One region of the Streptomyces sp. NPDC046349 genome, then DNA from elsewhere that is predicted to be linked to it. Evidence: riboswitches for the same ligand, from Rfam matches in the RefSeq annotation. Region 1 holds a riboswitch; the other holds the start of a gene.

Region 1 (7,513 bases):
CCGGCGGCCGGCTGGTGGTCAACACCGTCACCCTGGAGTCGGAGGCGGTCCTGGCCGACCGCTACCGGCGCCACGGCGGCGACCTGGTGAAGCTGGCCGTCGCGCACGCCGTGCCGGTCGGCGGCTTCACGGGCTGGCGGCAGGCCATGGCGGTCACCCAGTGGTCGGTGACGAAGCCGGCTACGGCAACCCGGACGGACGCGGACACCAAGGAGAAGGATCAGACATGACCGTGTACTTCATCGGCGCGGGCCCCGGCGCCGCCGACCTGATCACGGTGCGCGGTGCCCGGACCCTCGCCGCCGCCCCGGTCTGCCTGTACGCGGGCAGCCTCGTGCCGCGCGAGCTGCTCGCCGAGTGCCCGGCGGACGCCCGCCTCGTCGACACCTCGCAGCTGAACCTGGACGAGATCGTCGCCGAGTGCGTACAGGCCCACGAGGCGGGTCGGGACGTGGCGCGGCTGCACTCCGGCGACCCGTCGATCTTCAGCGCGGTCGCCGAGCAGATGCGCCGGCTGGACGCGGCCGGCATCCCCTACGAGGTCGTCCCGGGCGTGCCGGCCTTCGCCGCCGCGGCCGCCGCCCTCAAGCGGGAGCTGACGGTGCCCACCGTCGGCCAGACGGTGATCCTCACCCGGATCGCCCAGCAGGCGACCCCCATGCCGCCCGGCGAGGACCTGGCCACCCTGGGCCGCAGCGGTGCGCTGCTCGTCCTGCACCTGGCCACCCGCTACGTGGACCGGGTGGTCGACGAGCTGCTGCCGCACTACGGGGCCGAGTGCCCGGTCGCGGTGGTGGCGATGGCCAGCCGCCCCGACGAGCTGATCCTGCGCGGCACCCTCGCCGACATCGCCGGCCAGGTGAAGGGGGCCGGGCTGGTCCGCACCGCCGTCATCGTGGTCGGACGTACGCTCGGCGCGGAGCAGTTCCGCGACAGCCACCTGTACTCCCCCGAGCGCGACCGGCATGTCTGCTGACGGGGCTGCGCCCCACGTCCTGATCCTGGGCGGCACCACGGAGGCCCGCCGCCTGGCGGAGGAGCTGGCGCGGGACCCCTCCTACCGGGTGACGACCTCCCTGGCGGGGCGGGTCACCTCGCCCGTGCTGCCGCCCGGCGAGACGCGGATCGGCGGCTTCGGCGGGCCCGGCGGACTGGCGGCATGGATCGGCGCGCACGGCGTCACCCGGGTCGTGGACGCCACCCATCCCTTCGCGGAGCGCATGAGTTTCAACGCGGCCGCGGCGGCGGCGCTTTCGGGCGTACCGCTGCTCGCGCTGCGCCGCCCCGGCTGGCAGCCCGGCCCCGGTGACGCGTGGACGTTCGCAGACTCCCTGGCCGGGGCCGCCGGCCTGCTGCCGGGCCTCGGCAGCCGGGTGTTCCTGACCACCGGCCGGATGGGCCTGCACACCTTCGCGGGTCTCGACGGCCTCTGGTTCCTGGTGCGTTCGGTGGACCCGCCGGCCGGGCCGGTCCCCACGCGACTCGAAGTCCTGCTGGCACGGGGCCCGTTCACGCTGGATGACGAACGGGAGCTGCTGGCCCGCCACCGCATCGACGTCCTGGTGACGAAGGACAGCGGCGGCTCGGCCACGGCCCCCAAACTGGCAGCCGCCCGCGAGGCCGGCATCCCGGTCCTCGTGGTGCGCCGCCCCCCGGTCCCGGAGGGCGTGGCGGAGGCGGAATCGGTGGCCGCGGTACTCGGCCTGCTGCGCCAGCAGGCGTGAAGGGGCCGGGCCCGGGGTGGGGAAAGCACCCCGGGCCGAGCCACCGGTCGGGCTGCCCGGTCACGGGTAGCGGCGCGGCGTCCACGTGATCCGCGACCCGTCGGACCGCTCGGTGACCTGCGTCTGCGAGGAGCCGATCAGCAGGATCGTGCGCATGTCGACCTCGGACGGCTGCAGTTCGGCGAGCGTGACGATCCGCACCGACTGCTCGGGGCCGCCCACGTCCCGGGCGACGACCACCGGGGTCTGCGGCGAGCGCAGTTCCAGCAGCAGTGCGCGGGCCTGGGCCACCTGCCAGGTCCGGCTGCGCGAGCCGGGGTTGTAGAGGGCGAGCACCAGGTCGGCCGCGGCGGCGGCGCGCAGCCGCTCCGCGATGACCTCCCACGGCTTGAGCCGGTCGGACAGCGAGATCGTCGCGTAGTCGTGGCCGAGGGGGGCGCCGGCCGCGGCGGCCGCCGCGTTGGCTGCGGTCACGCCCGGCAGGACCCGTACGGGCACGTCCTTGTACTCCGGCTGCCCGGCGACCTCCAGGACTGCCGTCGCCATGGCGAAGACGCCCGGGTCGCCGCCGGAGACCACGGCCACCCGCTTGCCGCGGCGGGCCAGGTCGAGGGCGAACTCGGCGCGCTCCGACTCCACCTTGTTGTCGGAACCGTGCCGGACCTGGCCCGGCTTGACGGGCACCCGGTCCAGGTACGTCGTGTACCCGACCAGCACCTCGGCGTCCGCGAGGGCACGCCGGGTCTGCGGGGTGAGCCACAGCGGTCCGGCCGGGCCGGTGCCGACGACGACGACCTCCCCGGGGCCGGACGGCACGCTGCCCGGGTTGCCGATCCGGCTGGGCACCACGGCGACGGCGAAGTACGGCACGCTGGCGGCGTCGGTGTCGGCGAGGACGCCGGTGCGCTCGCCCTCCATGGTGGCGCGTTCGACGTAGCGGGCCTCGGCGAGCCGGCCGCTGTTCTCCATCGCGCCGCGCACGGCGGGGAAGGTCCGGCCGAGCTTCATCACGACCGCCGAGTCGGTGGCGGCCAGACGGGCGGTCAGCTCCTCCTCGGGCAGTGTGCCGGGGAGGATGGTCAGGACCTCCTCGCCCTCCACGAGCGGGGTGCCGAGCCGGGCGGCGGCGGCGCTGACCGAGGTGACACCGGGAACGACCTCGGTGTCGTACCGGTCGGCGAGCCGCTTGTGCATGTGCATGTACGAGCTGTAGAAGAGCGGGTCGCCCTCCGCGAGCACGGCGACGGTGCGGCCGGCGTCCAGGTGGGCTGCCAGCCGGGCGGCGGCGGCCTCGTAGAACTCCTCCATCGCGCCCTGGTAGCCACCGGGGTGGTCGGTGGTCTCGGTGGTGACCGGGTAGACCAGCGGCTCCTCGATGTGGGTGTCACGCAGGTGCTTCGCGGCGATCGAGCGGGCGATGGACCGGCCGTGGCGGGCGCTGTGGTAGGCCACGACGTCCGCCTCGCCGATCACCTCGACGGCCCGCAGGGTCATCAGATTCGGGTCGCCGGGGCCGAGCCCGACCCCGTAGAGGCGGCCCTTGGGCTGGGCGTCGCTCATTCGGCCACGCTCGCAATGGCGTTGAGGGCGGCCGCGGCGATGGCGCTGCCGCCCCGGCGGCCGCGCACGACGAGGTGGTCGAGGCCGGACGGGTGGGCGGCGAGGGCGTCCTTGGACTCGGCGGCGCCGATGAAGCCGACGGGCACGCCGATGACGGCGGCCGGGCGCGGCGCACCCTCCTCGATCATCTCCAGCAGCCGGAACAGCGCGGTCGGCGCGTTGCCGACAGCGACCACCGAGCCCTCCAACAGGCCCCGATCGCGCCACACTTCGAGGGCGGCGGCGCTGCGCGTGGTGCCCATCCTCGCGGCGAGCTCCGGGACCGCCGGGTCGGAGAGCGTGCAGATCACGTCGTTGTCGGCGGGCAGCCGCTTGCGGGTGACACCGCTGGCGACCATCTGGACGTCGCACAGGATGGGTGCGCCCGCCTCCAGCGCGGCGCGGGCGCGCAGCACCACCTCGGGGGTGTACCCCAGGTCCTGCGGGAGGTCGGTCATCCCGCAGGCGTGAATCATGCGCACCGCGACCTGGGCGACCGAGGCGGGCAGCCCGGAGAGATCCGCCTCGGCGCGGATCGTGGCAAAGGACTGGCGGTAGATCGCGGCGCCGTCCTTCTCGTACTCAAACACGGTGTACTCGCTCATTTCTTCACTGCGTCTTCGGACTCTGGGGTGATGAGGTGGTCTCGCGTGCGGCCGTGAGGGCGGCCGCCAGGTCCGGCCGGTGCGGCAGGCTGCGTCCGCCCACGGAGAGCCGGTATCCGTCCTGGGTGGCGAGGGCGTCCACCCACTGCGTTCCCCGCGGGTGGCCGCACCGGCGCTCGCAGCCGGACCAGTGCACGGGCAGCGGCCCCCGCGCCCGTTCCACGAGGGCGCGCGCGTCGGCGCGTACGTCCGCGAGGGACTTCGCGCAACCGGGGCGCCCGGTACAGGCGGTGACGGACCGCCAGGGGCTGTCCGCGGAGACGACGAGTCCCGCGGCCGCCAGGGGGGCCGGGTCCGGGGCGCCCGGGAGGACGACGGTGCGCCACGGGGTGATCCGCATGCCGTCGCCGCTCTCCGCTGCCCGTACCAGGACCCTCCACTGGTCGCTGCTCAGCCGGCCGAACGGGGGCAGGACGCAGAGGGGATCGTGCGGGCCGGGCGGCGGCGGGGCGGTGTACGGCCAGTCCACCTCGGGGGCGCGGGCCGTGTCGATGCCCGCGGCGGCCAGGCGGACGGCGAACTCCCGCTCCTCCAGGGTGTGTCCGGGAGGCAGCTCGGCCACGCGCCAGGCTCGGGTACCGGCCGCGTCCGCGGCGTCGAGGAAGTACTCGGCGGCGAGCAGCGCGGCCCGCGGGGCGTCCCGCGCGGCGACGGCCACGGCGCCGGCGGCCGCCCCGAGGCGTACCAGTGCCCGGTCGCCGGGCCGCCCGAGCACGGTGATGTCGGGTTCCAGGGCGGCCACGTCCCCGCGCCCGTCGTCGACGGCGAACAGGAACCGGCCGGACAGTGCGGTGACGCGGGCGTTCGCGCACAGCAGCCGGTCGAGCTCGCGCACCTGGGGCAGGACGTCCTGCGATGCCGGGGTGGCCACGATGTTGCGTACGCGTTCGTGCCCGGGCGCGGGCAGCAGACCGGCGGCGTCCAGCAGCGCGGCGAGGCCGGCGCCGCAGCCGTCGGAGAGGCCTCGCAACTGCACGTTGCCGCGGGAGGTGAGTTCGAGGTGCCCGTCGCCGAACCGGTCGGCGGCCGACGCGAGGAGCGAGGCCTGGTGGGCGGTCAGCGCCCCGCCGGGGATCCGGACGCGCGCGAGGTGCCCGTCGTCCGCCGGGTGGAGCCTGAGCGCGCCGGGGCAGGCGTCACCACGGTCCCGTATGACGGGTTCGTCCCGCGATACGGCGGAGGGCGGCTGGGGCATGGCGGCGAGCATACCCACGTTTCCCCTCACCGGAACTGTGTCCGCCGCCACCCTCCGTCACGCGCCGCCCGCTCTCAACCCCATCCCCCCGCCCCGCCGCTCGGTCCACCCCCCACCGCCCGGACCCGCCCGCCGGCCACTTCGGCCCCTCCGGCCCCGTCGCCCCCTCAGCCCCCTGTGAAGCCCGCCGGCCCTGCCGGTCCCGATGGCACCTTCCCGCCGCCCCGCCCCCTTCCGGTCCCGCCGGCACCTTCCAGCCCCGCCGGCGTCTCAGGCGCGGGGGTCCGGGGGCAGAGCCCCCGCGACGGCGCCGCACCCGTCCACCGCACCCGCCCACCGCACCCCGCCCCACCGGCGGAGCCACCCCCACTCCCGACCACCACGAACGCCACCTAGGATGACCCTCCGGCGGCCCATACGGTCCGCCGTCGCCGAGGACGGCGACATGGGAGGAAGCCCGGTGCGAATCCGGCGCGGTCCCGCCACTGTGAACCCGGCAGCGCCACTGGGCCGGGTGAGTCAGGAACTCCCGCTGTCCTCACTGCCCGGGGCGCGGAAACCCCGAGGAAGGCCTGCCGCCGCATGATCCTGCTGCTGTCGACGTCCGACACCGATCTGCTCAGCGCTCGCGCAGCGAACACGGCGGACGCCCCCGTCCCGTACCGGTTCGCGAACCCCTCCCGCCTTCCCCTCGACGACCTCCCCGGCCTCCTCGAGGGTGCCGACCTGGTCGTCGTACGCCTCCTCGGCGGCCTGCGGGCCTGGCAGGACGGCCTGGACCTGCTGCTGGCCCCCGGCCAGACCCGCCCGGTCGTGGTCCTCACCGGCGAACAGGCGCCGGACGCCCAGCTGATGGAGGCCTCGACGGTTCCGATCGGCATCGCGGCAGAGGCGCACGCCTACCTCGCGCACGGCGGCCCCGCCAACCTCGAGCAGCTGGCCCGGTTCCTCTCCGACACCGTCCTGCTCACCGGCCACGGCTTCGAGCCGCCCGCCGCCGCCCCCACCTGGGGCCCGCTGGAGCGCACCGCACAGCGGACGGACGGCCCCGAGGTCGCCGTGCTCTACTACCGCGCCCACCAGATGAGCGGCAACACCGGTTTCGTGCACGCGCTCTGCGAGGCCGTCGAGGCCCACGGCGCCCGGCCGGTCCCGCTCTACGTCTCCTCCCTGCGCAGCCCGGAGCCGGAGCTCGTCGCGGCCCTGGGCTCCGCGGACGCGGTCGTCACCACCGTCCTCGCGGCCGGCGGCACCAAGCCCGCCACCGCCTCGGCGGGCGGCGACGACGAGTCCTGGGACGCGGGCGCGCTCGCCGGTCTCGGCGTGCCGATCCTGCAGGCCCTGTGCCTGACGGGCTCCCGAGCCGCCTGGGAGGAGAACGACGAGGGCCTCTCCCCGCTCGACGCGGCGACGCAGGTGGCCGTGCCCGAGTTCGACGGGCGTCTGATCACCGTCCCGTTCTCCTTCAAGGAGTTCGACGAGGACGGCCTGCCCGCGTACGTGGCAGACCCCGAGCGGGCCGCCCGGGTCGCCGGGATCGCCGTGCGCCACGCCCGGCTGCGCCACATCGAGCGCCGCGACAAGAAGATCGCCCTGGTCCTCTCCGCGTACCCGACCAAGCACTCCCGCATCGGCAACGCGGTCGGCCTGGACACCCCGGCCAGCGCGGTGGAGCTGCTGCGCACCCTCATCGCCGAGGGCTACGACTTCGGCCCGGTCACCGAGATCCCCGGTCTGGTCTCGGGCGACGGCGACGAGCTGATCCGTGCCCTGATCGAGGCCGGCGGCCACGACCAGGACTGGCTGACCGAGGAGCAGCTGGCCCGCAACCCGGTCCGCATCCCCGCCGCCGACTACAAGCGCTGGTTCGCCGAGCTCCCCGCCGAGCTGCGGGGCAGCGTGGAGGAGCACTGGGGCGAGGCCCCGGGCAGCATGTTCGTGGACCGCTCGGCGAACCCCGAGGGCGACATCGTCCTGGCCGCCCTGCGCCGCGGGAACCTCCTGATCCTCATCCAGCCGCCGCGCGGCTTCGGCGAGAACCCGATCGCGATCTACCACGACCCCGACCTGCCGCCCTCGCACCATTACCTGGCCGCGTACCGCTGGATCCAGGCGCGCGCGGAGGACGGCGGCTTCGGCGCCGACGCGATGATCCACCTGGGCAAGCACGGCAACCTGGAGTGGCTGCCGGGCAAGAACGCGGGCCTGTCCGCGGCGTGCGCACCCGACGCCGCCCTCGGCGACCTGCCGCTGGTCTACCCGTTCCTGGTCAACGACCCGGGTGAGGGCACCCAGGCCAAGCGCCGTGTGCACGCCACCCTGGTCGACCA
Region 2 (7,513 bases), on a different contig from region 1:
GCCGCGACGGCCGCGGGACTCGGGGCGGCGGCCGGCTGCGCGGGCGGCGACGGGAGCGGGAACCTCCGCGCCGGCGAGAAGGCAGGGCCCCCGGACCCGGACGGCAAGCCGTCGGCGACAGGGCCGCACGGCTTCGACGTGAAGGCCGAGAACGCCCGCCCGGGCAACGCCGACTGGGCCGTGGCGAAGGCCGGTCCCGCTCGGGCCGTCGAGGGCTTCGCCGACAAGGTCAGCGTGCTGCCCGGCGAGTCCTTCGGGCTGTACGTGTCGACGACCGCACCCCGGTTCACCGTCTCCGCCTACCGGATGGGATGGTACGGCGGCGCCCGCGCCCGGCTGGTGTGGCGTTCGGAGGCCCTGCCCGGGGTGCGGCAGCCCGAGCCCACGGTGGACTCCGACACCCGGATGGTCCGCACCCGGTGGGCCCGCACCGCCACCGTGGAGACGAAGGACTGGCCGGAGGGCAGCTACCTGCTGCGCCTCGACACACAGGGCGGCGAGGGCGGCCAGCGCTTCGTACCGGTCACCGTCCGGTCGGCGGCGACGGCCGGGCGTACGGTCGTGGTCAACGCCGTGGCCACCTGGCAGGCCTACAACCGCTGGGGCGGCTACGGCAGTTACGACGGCCCCAGCGGCGGCTACGCCTCGCGTTCCCTCGCCGTGTCCTTCGACCGGCCGTACGAGTACGACGACGGCGCGGGCCTGTTCCTGGTGTACGAGGCCCCGCTGATCGCGCTGGCGGAACGTCTCGGCATCCCCCTCGCCTACGCCACCACCACCGACGTGGCGCGGGAGAAGCGGCTCCTGGAGGGAGCCGCGGCGGTCATCTCGCTCGGGCACGACGAGTACTGGTCCCCGGAGCAGCGCGCCCACGTCACGGCCGCCCGCGACGCCGGCACCAACATCGCGATCCTGGGTGCGAACTGCTGCTTCCGGCGGATCCGCCTGGAGGCCTCCGAGCTGGGGCCGGACCGTACGCTGGTCTGCTACAAGTCCTCCTACGGCCAGGACCCGGGCTTCAAGCGGGGCCATCCGGCGACGGTGGACTTCCGCTCGGCTCCCGGCGCGGACCCGGAGAGCTCCCTGCTCGGTGTGATCTACGACGGCTATCCGGTGGACGCCCCCTACGTGGTGACCAACCCCGGGCACTGGTTGTTCGAGGGCACCGGCGCGAAAGCGGGCGACCGCTTCGAGCACCTGGTCGGCGTGGAGTACGACAAGGTCAACACCGCTTTCGCGACGCCCCGGCCGATCGAGATACTGGCCCACTCCCCCGTGGTCTGCGACGGCCGCCCCAGCCACCAGGACACTGCGTACCACACGGTGCCCAGCGGTGCGGGGGTCTTCGCGACGGGCACGATGCGGTGGGTGGAGGCCCTGGACGCGACGGGAGACGGCCGCAGCGGGCGCAACCACGGCCTGGACGCGCGGTCCGGGGCGCTGACGACACGCGTGACGGAGAACCTCCTGCGGGTGTTCGCGGCGGGTCCGGCCGGCCGGTCGCGTCCGGCGCGGGACAACGTCAAGGCGGTGTACGGGGGTTGATGACCCTGTGGCGGCACGAACGGCTCGGCTTCGGCCCGGCGCGATCCAGGGGCTCTCGCGTAGGATCGTGATCACGGCATCGCGTGTCGGTCACCGACCGGGTGAGGCATGGAGGTGCCCGTGATGTGCCTTCCGGAGGCATTCACCCATGTCCGTACAGCTGAACCACACAATCGTCCACTCCCGTGACAACCGGGAGTCCGCCGAGTTCCTGGCCTACGTCCTCGGTCTCGAAGTCGGGCCCGAGTGGGGGCCGTTCATCCCCGTCGACACCGCCAACGGAGTCACCTTGGACTTCGCTGCCGTCCCGGCCGGGGCCATCACGCCGCAGCACTACGCCTTCCTGGTCTCCGAGGAGGAGTTCGACGCGGCGTTCGAGAAGATCCGCTCGGGCGGGATTGCGTACTTCGCCGACCCGCACGGCAGGCTCCCGGGCGAGATCAACCACAACGACGGGGGCCGCGGCGTGTACTTCACGGACCCGACCGGGCACGGGATGGAGATCATCACGCGCCCGTACGGCTACCAGGAGCCCGCCGCCACGGGCAGGTAGACGACGTTGGGCGAGCCCGTGTCGGGGTGCACCCCGACACGGGCCCGCACGCCGTACACCTCGGCCAGCAGGTCCTCCGTGAGCACCTGGGCCGGCGTCCCCGAGGCCGCGACCCGGCCGCCCGCCAGGACGTACAGGCGGTCGCAGAAGGCGGCCGCGAGGTTCAGGTCGTGCAGAACGAGCAGACCGGTGGCGGGCAGGGCCCGGACCAGGCCGAGGACCTCCAGCTGGTAGCGGATGTCCAGGTGATTGGTAGGCTCGTCGAGGGCGAGCAGTCCCGGGTCCTGGACGAGGGCGCGGGCCACCAGGACGCGCTGCCGTTCGCCCCCGGACAGCTCGTCGAAACGGCGGGCGGCGAAGCCGGCCGCTCCCACGGTCTCCAGGGCGTCGGCGACGCGCCGTACGTCGTCCGGGCCGTCCTGTTCCCAGAAGCGCTTGTGCGGGCTGCGGCCCATGGCGACGACCTCGCGGACGGTCAGGCCGAGGGTGCCGCTCGCGTCCTGCGGCACCACCGCCACGCGGCGCGCCCGTTCCTTGACGGTGAGCGCGCCCGCGTCCGCGCCGTCGAGCAGCACTCTGCCGCCGGTCGCCCGCAGGGCTCCGTGGACGCAGCGCAGCAGGGTGGTCTTGCCGCTGCCGTTGGGGCCGACGACCCCCACCGTCTCGCCGGCCCGCGCGGTGAGGTCGATCCCGTGGAGCAGGGTGTGCCCGTCCGTTTCGTAGCGGACGGCCTCGAGGGCCAGTTGCACCGGCCGGGCCGGTCCGGTCGGGTCCGTCATCCGGTCACCCCTTCGGTACGGCTGGAGCGGCGCAGCATCCAGAGGAAGAACGGCCCGCCCACGAGCGCGGTGACGACACCCACCGGTATCTCCTCGGGGGCTGCGGCCGTACGGGCGATCAGGTCGGCCAGGATCAGGAACACCGCCCCGCCCAGCGCGGCGACGGGCAGCAGTGCCCGGTGTCCGGCGCCCACGACCATCCGGGCGGCGTGCGGGACCATCAGCCCGACGAAGCCGATGGCGCCGCTGCACGCGACGAGCACGCCGATGACGAGGGAGGTCAGGACGAACACGGCGGCGCGGAAGCGTCCGGTGTCCAGGCCCAGGGTGTGCGCGCCCTCCTCCCCGGTGAGGAGCAGGTCGAGCGGCCGGGCGAGGGCGAGGAGGAGCGCGCCGCCGACGAGGAGCGCGGTGGTGGGCAGGGCCAGTTCGTCCCAGCGCGCCCCGCCGAGCCCGCCGAGGGTCCAGAACAGCACGGAGCGGATCTGGTCGGGGTGCGCGGCGAGGACGAGGACGAGGCTGGTGAGAGCGGACAGGATGTACTGGACGGCCACGCCGGCCAGGATCAGCCGGCCGGTGGTCATGGTGCCGCCGCGCCGGGCCATCGCGTAGACGGCGACGAGCGCGGCCATGGAGCCCGCGAAGGCGGCCAGCGGCACACCCATGCCGAAACCGGCCGCGGTCGTGCCGAAGACGATCACGAGGACGGCTCCGGCGGAGGCCCCGGAGGAGGCGCCGAGGAGGAACGGGTCGGCGAGCTGGTTGCGTACGAGGGCCTGGAGCACGGTGCCCGCCACGGCGAGCCCCGCTCCGACGACGGCGCCGAGGAGGATCCGCGGCATCCGCACGTCCCACACGATGGAGGCGAAGGCCCCGGTGGGCCGGTTCCCCGACAGGCCGCCGATGACGATGTCGAGCACGCGGCCGGGGGCGATCCGTACGGGCCCCAGCGCCAGGCCCGCGATCGCCGAGACGGCGAGCGCGGCGGCGAGGACGGCGAGGACCGCGCCGGTGCGGAGCCTCACGCGGGGTTCGGGTGGAGCTGGCTCCCCAGCGATTCCACCGCGTCCGCCACGCGGACGCCGAGGACGGCCGAGGAGAGCGGCAGCACGACGAACCGCCGGTTCTTCACGGCGGGCACGTCCGCCAGTGCCGGGTCGTTCAGCAGGCGCTGCTTCTTGGCCTCGACGGTGGTACCGCCGTAGTCGTAGATGAGGACGACCTCGGGCTTGCGCTCGATGACCTTCTCCCAGGCGACGTCGCCGAAGGTGTCCTTGAGGTCGGCAAAGACGTTGGAGCCGCCTGCGAGGGAGATGATCTCGTTGCCCACGCCGTTGCCTCCGGAGGTGGAGGCGGTGCCCTCGCCGGAGTCGTAGGCGAAGACGGTCGGCCGGGGGAGGTCCTTGACGCGGGCGGTCACGGCGTCGATGCGGCGCTGCTCGTCCTCGATGAGCTTCGCACCGCGGTCGGGTACTCCGAAGGTCCGCGCGACCTCGGTGATCTCGGTTTTGAGCTGGTCGAGGCCGACGGGCCCCTCGGTGCAGTACTCCACGTTGAGGCGGGAGTCGATGCCGGACTCGGCGAGTCCCTCGCGGTCGCGGCCCTGCGTCCTGTCGAAGGCGCTGGCGTAACCGCCGTAGACGAAGTCCGGATCGGCGCCGAGCAGGATCTCCTTGGAGGGGTACTCCTCGGCCAGCACCTTGATCTTGTCGTAGGCGGGCTTGTAGGCGGGCAGTACGGCGTCGTCGAGGTAGGCGGTGCCGGCGATCCGGTCGCCCAGGCCGAGGGCGAGCATGAGCTCGGTGGCGTGCTGGTTCATGGTGACCGCCCGCCGGGGCGGGGCCTGATAGGTGTTGCTCACACCGCAGTTGGTGAGGGTGTACGGGAAGCCCGGCGCGGCGGCGTCCTCCGCAGCACGGTCCTGCCCGCCGCCGGGTGAGCCGGCGCAGGCGGTCAGGGATATCAGAAGCGTGACAGGGGTGAGCGCGCGCAGGGCGGCGCGGGAACGCGACATGGCGTGGCCTCTCCGGGGGATCCGCGTCCCCTGGTCGTCGTGAAGGAGCAGAGGCGGTGCGTCAGTGTCTGACTCCCGGTGTCCCGCGCGGGGAGGACCGGTCACAGTGGCGGGACCGCACCGGAATCGCACCGGTTTCCTGTCCTGCACCGCCTGGTCGTGCGCCCCCAGTCTGCCAGAACGCGCACGTGGACCGGGGTGCCGGGCCCTGAGAGTCCCGCGGTCACGCGGGCTCGCGCTGTGTCACGGGTACGTCAACAGACCTCACGCCGCCCACACACCGGACACGATGGCGTGATGCGCACACACCGCACCGCCGCTCTCGCCGCCACTGCCGCCGCACTTCTCGCCCTCACCGCATGCAATCCGCAGACCACCGACACCGGCAAGCCCCCCGCTGCGCCCAGCGCGCCCGCCGCGAACTCCGCCCCCGCTCCGGCCTCCAGTGCCCCGACCTCCGCGAAGACCGCCACCCTCCCGGACATGGTCGGCAAGGGACTCCAGAGCGCCCAGGACGAAGCGCAGGCCGCGGGGTTCGCCCTCCTCAAGTCCCACGACGCGCTGGGCCGCGACCGGCTCCAGGCTCTCGACCGGAACTGGAAGGTCTGTTCCCAGACTCCGGCTGCCGGCGCGGACGTCGACACGGGTACGACCGTGGACTTCGGGGCCGTGAAGCTGGAGGAGTCCTGCCCGGCCGCCGACGCACCGCCCCCGAAGCCTGCGGGCAGCACGATGCCGGACTTCGCCGGGCAGGGCATGAAGGCCGTCCGCGGGGCGCTGCCGTCCCACGCGAGCATCACCGTGAAGGACGCCGTCCAGAGCCGCATGGTGCTGCAGGAGTCGAACTGGAAGGTGTGCTCCCAGGATCCGAAGCCGGGGACGGCTCTGACGGGGCAGCCGGTGTCGTTCCAGGTCGTCAAGACGGAAGAGTCCTGCCCGTAGGCCTTTCCCGCGGTTCCGACCCTGGCGGGGTGCCGACCTCGCGAGACGACGGCCGCCCGGCCGGCCTTTAACGCGGCCGAGCCCCGTCGAACCATCGACGGGGCTCATACTTCGGCGAGGACGAGAGCCGCTCGGCTCCCTTCCCTCATGGCAGGGGCGGCAGGATTCGAACCTGCGGCCTACGGTTTTGGAGACCGTTGCTCTGACCAGCTGAGCTACACCCCTTCGGCGAGACCAACCATGGCACGGCCGGGCCCTGCGATCCAGTGAATTCCCGTCGCGTCGCCGGACGGGATCAGCGACAGAGCTCCATGATCATGTCGTCGAAGCCGGGGAACTCCTCGGCCGCCAGCTCGACCACGGCACCGGCCGTACGCCGCGCGCCCGGGGCGAACCGGTCGGCGACGGCCGTCAGGGCCTCGTCCGGGCGCGAGGTCCGGTCGGCCCCGTAGGGCGCGGCAGCCTCGTACGGGCCGCACCCGTCGGCCAGCAGCCACAGGAAGTCGTCCAGGTCGCGCGCGACGACGCCCGTCTCCCCCTCGGACCCGAGGAAGACCACAGGCTGTTCGGCGAGCGGCCGGCCCGGGCGGACCATCCAGAACGCCGCGTATCCGCCGGATCCGTCCTGGCCGAAGACACGGAAGGCGCCGCCGTCCACGTCGTTGTTCCCCGTCCACGCCCTGAACCAGTCGTCGGTGTCCTCGGCGGACAGGAAGGCTTCGAAGGGGTCGAAGTCGACCCCGTCTCCGTCCGCGTGGCCGAAGGGGACCGCCAGCGCGGCGGCGAGTGCGGCGGGGAACCGTCGATCGTCGTTGAGCGTCACCCGCACACACTAACGGGGCGACGCCCGCAGGTCAGGCCAGGGCCGGAAGGAAGCCGCCGCGGGAGGTGCCGGAGCGCAGGAGGTGCGGCCAGTCCAGCGTCTCGGGCAGCGCCTCGAGGGACAGGACGACCACTCCGCCCGCCCGTTCGGCGTCCGCGCACCAGTCGGCCATGTCGCCGGCCCGGGGGCTTCCGCCGGATCCGTCGAGCACCGGCGCGGCCATGGCGGGAACGACCAGCCCGGCATCGCCGGGGCCGTCCACGACGCACAGCGTGAGCCTGGGGACGATGCTCCACCCCTCGCACGGGGGCACCGCCCCGTCCTGCGCGGCAAGCACCGGCAGGGCGTCGTGCACGGGGGCGTCCGCCACCAGCAGTGCGGGGGTGGTCCCCCGGACGAACAGGGTCTTCTCAGGATCGAACAGCATGGGGCACCCTCGCGGATCGGCGCGGCCGAGTTCCGGCCGCCCCCTTGACCGCTCTGGTCCAGACCAATAGTTTCCGGCATGCACCGCCTCACGCGCTCACGCCCATCCCTCGCATCCGCAAAGGAAGCCCATGCGCCGCAGCATGCTCGGCAGACTGGCCGTAGCCGCATGTTCCCTCTCCCTGCTGACCGCCTTCGCCCCCGCCGCCGGTGCGGACGCCGCCGCCGCGGGCGGATCAGGTCGCGCGTACAAGAAGGTCGGCTACTTCACGCAATGGGGCGTCTACGGCCGGGACTTCCAGGTCCAGGACCTCGATGCGAACGGCTCCGCCGGCAAGCTCACCCACATCAACTACGCCTTCGGCAACGTCAATGCGGAGGGCAAGTGCTTCACCGGCAACGTCCCCGGCGAGGCCGACGCCTGGGCCGAC

What was found. Region 1 has a riboswitch for cobalamin ahead of cobN (cobaltochelatase subunit CobN). Riboswitches for the same ligand answer to the same signal wherever they lie in the genome.
Region 2: it holds a riboswitch for cobalamin, as region 1 does, so the genes downstream of both, ACZ6JS_RS21525 (ABC transporter substrate-binding protein) here and cobN (cobaltochelatase subunit CobN) in region 1, are expected to answer to the same signal.

Annotation. Positions count from the first base shown of each region.
Region 1 is NZ_JBVJFK010000007.1:50,356-57,868, reverse strand. Features, by position in the region: gene cbiE (precorrin-6y C5,15-methyltransferase (decarboxylating) subunit CbiE) at 1-230, shown strand, start outside; gene cobM (precorrin-4 C(11)-methyltransferase) at 227-976, shown strand; gene ACZ6JS_RS17685 (cobalt-precorrin-6A reductase) at 966-1,724, shown strand; gene ACZ6JS_RS17680 (precorrin-2 C(20)-methyltransferase) at 1,785-3,284, opposite strand; gene ACZ6JS_RS17675 (precorrin-8X methylmutase) at 3,281-3,928, opposite strand; gene ACZ6JS_RS17670 (cobalamin biosynthesis protein CobG) at 3,933-5,183, opposite strand; cobalamin riboswitch at 5,598-5,725, shown strand; gene cobN (cobaltochelatase subunit CobN) at 5,766-7,513, shown strand, end outside.
Region 2 is NZ_JBVJFK010000009.1:25,038-32,550, forward strand. Features, by position in the region: gene ACZ6JS_RS21505 (N,N-dimethylformamidase beta subunit family domain-containing protein) at 1-1,545, shown strand, start outside; gene ACZ6JS_RS21510 (VOC family protein) at 1,694-2,098, shown strand; gene ACZ6JS_RS21515 (ABC transporter ATP-binding protein) at 2,068-2,877, opposite strand; gene ACZ6JS_RS21520 (FecCD family ABC transporter permease) at 2,874-3,902, opposite strand; gene ACZ6JS_RS21525 (ABC transporter substrate-binding protein) at 3,899-4,891, opposite strand; cobalamin riboswitch at 4,934-5,073, opposite strand; gene ACZ6JS_RS21530 (PASTA domain-containing protein) at 5,189-5,833, shown strand; tRNA gene ACZ6JS_RS21535 (tRNA-Trp) at 5,982-6,058, opposite strand; gene ACZ6JS_RS21540 (SMI1/KNR4 family protein) at 6,129-6,656, opposite strand; gene ACZ6JS_RS21545 (hypothetical protein) at 6,688-7,083, opposite strand; gene ACZ6JS_RS21550 (glycoside hydrolase family 18 protein) at 7,214-7,513, shown strand, end outside.